Regions from separate parts of the Halomonas sp. DP5Y7-2 genome, predicted to be linked through region 2. Evidence: predicted binding sites of a transcription regulator. Region 2 holds the regulator's gene; the other holds the start of a gene.
The links. The regulator FNR, encoded in region 2, switches genes on or off when oxygen is low (the NO sensors DNR and NnrR bind a similar motif). The targets are predictions, from matches to a motif close to TTGATNTANATCAA.

Region 1: the regulator FNR is predicted to act here: its motif matches at 1,355-1,368, upstream of hemN (oxygen-independent coproporphyrinogen III oxidase).

Annotation. Positions count from the first base shown of each region.
Region 1 is NZ_JAHVHY010000003.1:154,142-157,556, forward strand. It holds gene hemN (oxygen-independent coproporphyrinogen III oxidase) at 1-1,260, opposite strand, end outside; gene KUW18_RS04335 (c-type cytochrome) at 1,678-1,995, shown strand; gene KUW18_RS04340 (Rrf2 family transcriptional regulator) at 3,177-3,415, shown strand, end outside.
Region 2 is NZ_JAHVHY010000004.1:262,667-266,081, reverse strand. It holds gene ccoS (cbb3-type cytochrome oxidase assembly protein CcoS) at 1-193, shown strand, start outside; gene KUW18_RS07915 (sulfite exporter TauE/SafE family protein) at 203-889, shown strand; gene fnr (fumarate/nitrate reduction transcriptional regulator Fnr) at 1,048-1,788, shown strand; gene ttcA (tRNA 2-thiocytidine(32) synthetase TtcA) at 2,067-2,990, opposite strand; gene KUW18_RS07900 (hypothetical protein) at 3,160-3,399, opposite strand.

The DNA.
Region 1 (3,415 bases), on a different contig from region 2:
GTCGTCCTCGCGCATCTCTTCCAGCTGGTTCAGCGCCGCCGCGAAGTGCTGCTGAAAGTGGATACCATGACGATCTTCAAACTCGGCAAAGCGCACCTCACCGTGGCACATCAGGGCAGTGATCAGCTCTGCGCGCAGCTGGTCCTCCGCGGTCAAGCGGTAACCACGTAGCACCGGCAGCCGCCCGGCCTCAAGGTGCTCGGCGTATTCGGCGGTGGTCTTGACGTTCTGGCTGTAGGCATCGCCCACCTTGCCGATGGATGTCACCCCCAGGCCAATCATGTCGCACTGGGCATGGGTCGAGTAGCCCTGGAAATTGCGCTGCAGGGTGCCATTCTCACGGGCCAGACTGAGCTCATCCTCGGGCAAGGCAAAGTGATCCATGCCGATATAGACGTAGCCCGCCTGGGTCAGCCGCTCGATGGTCAGCTCGAGCAGTTCTAGTTTACGCCCAGGCGGCGGCATGTCCTCGTCACGGATCAGCCGCTGCGCCTTGAACAGCGATGGCAGATGGGCGTAGCTGTAGGCGGCGATACGATCGGGCCTGAGCGCTACGACCTTGGCCAGCGTGGTATCGAAGCTGTCACGGGTCTGCAGCGGCAGCCCGTAGATCAGATCCACCGACACCGAGGCGAAGTCCGCCTCCCGGGCGGCATCCATCAGCGCCGCTACCTGGGCCTCGCTCTGCAGCCGATTCACCGCCTTCTGCACCAGGGGGTCGAAGTCCTGAACGCCGAAACTCAACCGATTGAAGCCCATGGCCCGCAATTCGTGTATCTGCTGGGGCGTTACCGTGCGCGGGTCCACTTCCAGCGAAAACTCACGACGGGACGGCGGAGCGAAGGAAAAGTGTTGCGCCAGGCTGTCGATCAGCCCGGCCAACTGGGCGTTGGTCAGAAAGGTGGGGGTGCCTCCGCCCAGGTGCAGCTGAGTCAATTCGCGGTCGTTATCGAACAGTTCGGCCTGCAGGGCGATCTCGCGCTTGAGCAGGTTCAGATACTCGGCGGCACGCTCGCGATTGTGGGTAATGATCTTGGAGCAGGCGCAGTAGTAGCAAAGGCTCTCGCAGAAGGGCACGTGCACGTACACCGACAGCGGCTTTGGCTCTCCTTGCTGGCTGCGTTGTACCGCCTGTCGATAGTCATCGACGCCGAAGCCCGCATGGAAATTCGGCGCAGTGGGGTAGGAGGTGTAGCGCGGGCCGGGACGATCATACTTTTCGACCAGGTTACGCTGAAACGGCAGAACATCGGATGACATCGACAAGGCCTCTCATGACACGACCGCCCGACGGCGGCATCTGTCGGCATTGTCTCACGTCATCTCGGCTTGGCTGCGACAGACGAAGCCAGACATGATCTGCATCAAATCAGTGCCAAGACGTCATCCCCAGGCAGATCGGTCTCTAGTGCTAGCGCATGACGGCCGCCACCGCAATGATGCCTGTCTGATTCCCTTGATCCCCATCAAGCATAGTGCGTAGCGACTACCTCTCCCTAGCGAAAGTTGACCAGCGTCATAGGGTATTGTCGCTGAGCGCTCCAATACTCGAGAGTCCCAAGGGTTGCCGGCAGCTCTGGCTTGCCGACACAACGACCCCGGACAGACTCGGCTGGCGGCGTGGCATGCCTTGCCCACGCTGCCCGTCCGCAGACCCAATCCCGAGGAGCGCTCATCATGAAATGGTTCCCCCTGGCCGCGCTTGGCGCCGCCTGTCTGTTCAGTGTTACTGCCCACGCCGCGGGCGACGCCGCCGCCGGTGAAACCAAGGTCGGGGCCTGCGCCGCCTGCCATGGCACCGATGGCAAGGCCACTGGCCCCATCTATCCCAACCTGGCAGGACAGAATGCGCCCTACCTGGAAGGCGCGCTGAAGGCCTACCGCGACGGCCAGCGCAGCGGCGGCATGTCCGCCATCATGGCCCCCCAGGCGGCTGCACTGTCCGATCAAGACATCGCCGATATTGCCGCCTACTACTCCTCACTGACGCCCTGACACCAGGTCTCTAGGCTGCTAGGCCACCCAGCGAAGCGTTCTCTCTAGCTTCCGGTGTCCTACAGTACCGGCAACCCTCAGCCAGGCCGGGCTCTCGTGCCAGCACATGACGACCACCACCGCCATGATGCCTGCCTCACAATGGCGGCTATCACCCACGGCCTGCTGGCACATGGGCCTTTCGGGAGGCACGAGGCGGATAGCCATGCGGCGCAAGCCGCTGATGACCGTGTCGGGTGTCACAAAGAGACGTCATGACGCACGTAACATGCCCCCTGGCGCGTTATCTCCCCTGCTATGCCCGCGACGCTATGCTCACGACATGCTTCTGCGCCATTTATCAAGAGCCACGACTATCCAGACATACTTCAGCGAGATTTGCTCCATGGCGGCACGCCCGTCGATCCGCTTCCCAGGAGAGAAGCTTCCTTAAGCACTTTGCTAAAACACGCATTTATGACCACACAATCATTGCTGGATATTCCAGAAAAATCATAAATTTTTCTCGCTCTCGAGGTCCCTTCATCACATCCTGAAAATGTTACCTCGCCATCCCAATCTACCCCCTTTGATAGACACATTGCCGTCACGGTGGGTCAGTCAGATGTCGCGATTTAGTCATTTATCGACACCTAGGCGATGAAAAAAATAGTGACGCTTTACGCTGTATGGTAGTGAAATCCATCTGGAAAAGGCGAGACCACTGCGCCACAAGTGACTCATTCCCTTACCGACATCCCCCTTCGTACGGCGCCTCCAGCCCCTGCCTGTCCGGCTTTCTCTCTGCTCACTCGCTGATAGCCCAGTAGATTGGCCGGCCGAATAAAGTCTCAATCGTGGTAGCCACATCAGCAGACTTTCTTCCAAATACCCCGAACGAGGTATGAAAACTAAACCAATGCGGTCATCCGAACTCATTAATTCATGTTTCATCTATTTCAAGAAAAGTTCCATGCTACATTCAAATTATAGTGAGGTTTTGATGACATCAAAGATGATGAGAAATCTGCTCACGATCGAGTAATTGATATAGGTCATGTGCTGTAGGTTTTTCCACACATTACTTCACTTTCATGCTCCATACCTGCGTTAGTATTGCCCTCCCCTGATAGAGTCGAACCCGATAAAGATCTTCCTCTATCGCTTTCTAACTGCCGCCCTAGGGCGCCGGGATACGACCCATGCACCTCACACGTTTTACTGACTACTCTCTTCGCGTTCTCATGTACTTGGCAGAATCAGGTAATGAGCGCACCACCATCGCCGAAATTGCCTCGCGATTTGAGGTATCTCGCAACCATCTGATGAAGGTGGTCCAGGAACTCAGTCGCCTGGGCTATGTGTCCGCCGTCAGAGGAAAGCACGGAGGGCTGTCGCTCAAGCGTCAACCCGCCAGCATCCACCTGGGCACATTGGTAAA
Region 2 (3,415 bases):
TCTGGCGGTATGGGCGTTTTTCTGGGCGGTCCGCAACGATCAATTCGACGATCTGGAGGGTCCTGCCTATCGCATCCTGTTCGAGGACGAAGACCCGCCGACATCGAACCCATCCAGAAAGCCGGCAAAAGAGACACCGGTCGATGACACAACAGCCGACGAACATGATTCCACGCCACCCCCTGGATCCTGAGCAGAACGCATGAACCCAGTAGGTCTAGACCTGCCGCCCGCGATGGCGGCTTTTGTCTTCGGGCTGCTTGGCGGAGCACATTGCATCGGCATGTGCGGCGGTATAATGAGCGCCCTGACCTTTGCCATTCCCCCGAGCATGCGCCACCCTGTTCGTGTAGGAATTTTACTACTTGGCTACAACTCGGGACGTCTGTTCAGCTACTGCCTGGCAGGCGCTATGGTCGCAAGCCTAGGCTCTGTGGTGGCGCTGGCACCGGGCATGCGGGACCTGCTGCAGGTGGTTGCCAGCCTGATGCTGATCACGATGGCGCTTTACATTGCCAACCTGTGGAAAGGGCTACGCTGGCTGGAGGCATTGGGCCAGCGCCTGTGGAGGTACCTGGAGCCAGCAGGACGTCGCCTGTTGCCAGTGGTCAAGCTACCTCAGGCGGTTGCACTCGGGGCCATCTGGGGCTGGCTGCCCTGTGGCCTGGTGTATTCCATGCTGGCATGGAGCATGGCCATCGCAGACCCTGCCCGTGGAGCACTACTCATGCTCTGCTTTGGCCTGGGGACGCTACCGGCACTGGTGACAACAGGGATTGCTGCGCGTCAGCTGCAGAGTTTGCTGGCACACCCTGCCACACGATTTATGGCAGCGGGCATGATTGTCGGTTTAGCTGTGTGGAATATCCTACAAATTGTAGGAAATTGACGATTATCATATCGCCGCCAGATTATTGAGGCAAAAGAGGTATATGCTCCTTTGGCCTAATATCTGTGTGTAGAATAGCGACAATAGCATGCAGCAAGGGAAAGCCAGTTTCCTACATGCTTTGCTCATCATAAACCCCAGACCCACAGGAGCTGCGAATGAGTCCATCGGCCCAAGATCGACGGCGCCCCATGCTACACGAGACTCGTTGCGAGTCCTGCAGCTTGAGCTCCCTGTGCCTTCCGTTGTCGCTGGAGACCGCTGACCTCGAGCGCTTCGATTCCATTATCCGCCGTCATCCTCCGATCAAGAAGGGCACTCGCCTGGTCGAGCAGGGAGATCGCTTCACGAGCGTCTTCACGGTTCGCTCCGGTAGCCTCAAGCAGATCACCACCGAAGGTAGTGGCGAAGCGCAGCTGACCAACTTCTTCTTGCCCAGTGAACTGGTCGGCCTGGACGGCATCGACGACGGCAGATACCCCGGCAGCGTGGTGGCACTCGAGACCACGACCGTATGTGAGATTCCCTTCGATCGCCTTGACGCCCTGACCCAAACGCTGCCGGAACTACGCGCGCAACTGTTCCGCACCCTCAGCAAGGAGCTGCGCGAGGATCGCCGCATGATGCAGCTGCTGTCGCGCAAGACCGCTGACCAACGACTGGCCTGCTTCTTCCTCGGACTGTCGGACCGTTTCCGCCGCCGCGGCTACTCGCCGTTCAGCTTCCGCCTGTCCATGTCCCGGGCAGATATCGGCAACCACCTGGGACTAGCCGTCGAAACGGTCAGCCGCATTCTGGGGCGCTTTCAACAGCAGGACCTGGTGGCCGTCTCTGGACGGGAGGTCAATATCCTGGACCTCGCCTCACTGTCGAACCTGGCTGACACCGACGCCAGCTGATCCGCGGCGCTGACAGGGCCTGCGGCCGACAGCGACCGATAGACGTCGTGCCACGCCACGAGCCCAGCCCCCCTAGGTAGGGCGACGATATACCGACTCCATCAACAAAAGAGGCCGCATCCCAGGATGCGGCCTCTTGCTATCTTATCGGGACGAGCGTTCAGACATTGAAGAGGGCCACTGCGTGATGTAGCCCTAGCTCGCTTCGCGCTTCAGCAGTGCCTTTTCAGCAAGGCATGTTCAGCAGGGGCTCTTCAGCTGGGCTTGTTCAGGCGAGCTTAGTCGGCGTCAACGATATCAATACGCCGAGCCTGGCGATGCGCCTGCACGGCCTCCAGACCTTCAAAGTCGAACAGCTCCCGGTCCGCCAGCTGCGAGGGTGCCACGTTGGTCACGGCCTTGAACATGCTCTCCAGGCGCCCTGGGTGCTTGGCCTCCCACTCTGCCAGCATTTCCTTCACCACCTGGCGCTGCAGGTTGGGCTGCGAACCGCAGAGGTTGCAGGGAATGATCGGAAAGGCCATGGCATCGCTGTAGGCCTGGATGTCCGCCTCGCGGCAGTACGCCAGCGGCCGGATGACAATGTTCTTGCCATCATCGGACAGCAGCTTGGGCGGCATGGCCTTGAGACTTCCCCCGAAGAACATGTTGAGGAACAGCGTCTCGAGAATATCCTCGCGGTGGTGTCCCAGGGCAATCTTGGTCGCACCGATCTCTTCCGCAAAACCGTACAGCGACCCTCGGCGCAGTCGCGAGCACAGCGCGCAGGTGGTCTTGCCCTCGGGGGTCTTTTCCTTCACCACCGAGTAGGTGTCACGCTCGAGGATGTGGTAGTCCACGCCAATGCTGTCCAGGTAGTCCGGTAGCACGTGCTCGGGAAAGCCGGGCTGCTTTTGGTCGAGGTTGACCGCCACCAGGGAGAAGTTCACCGGCGCATTGCGCTGCAGGCTGCGGAGAATCTCGAGCATGGTGTAGCTGTCCTTGCCGCCGGACAGGCATACCATGACCTTGTCGCCTTCCTGAATCATGCCGTAATCGATGATGGCGTTGCCGGTCTGACGCCGCAGACGCTTCTGCAGCTTGTTGAACTCGCGCTTGGCCTTGGCCTGGGCGCGCTCGTCGTCAGCTGCCGGGGACGCGGCATCACGACGGTCGAGGACACGGGGATCAAACAGGGAGGCGGAAGCGGGCTGAGCAGACATGGGCAGGGCACATCACGGCTGAAAATGAAGACCCGCTAGTCTATCACTCACGTCCGCCACAGGCGAAGAAGTCAGCAACCACTCACCCCTGCGATTACGCTGGTTCACAACCGCATGTCCTGGGCCAAGGTGCTTTTGATTAGCCGCCCTGTGACAAGACGACCTGTGGCTAGACGACTTGTAGTGCCAGCAGATAGCGCGCCACCACACCAAGCAACAGCAGCAAGATGCCGAAGCGTTGCCAGGCGTGCTCACTCACCGTCAGCGTCAGACGCTTCTCCCAGAACTTGACCATCCCCCACAGGTCACGGGTGCGGCGATAGTACTGGCAGTAAGCCACCATCACAGCCAACAGGCCAAGCGATAGCAACGTCGGCTCAAGCAACATCATCAGACCATGAAGGCTCATGCAAAGATCTCCCCAT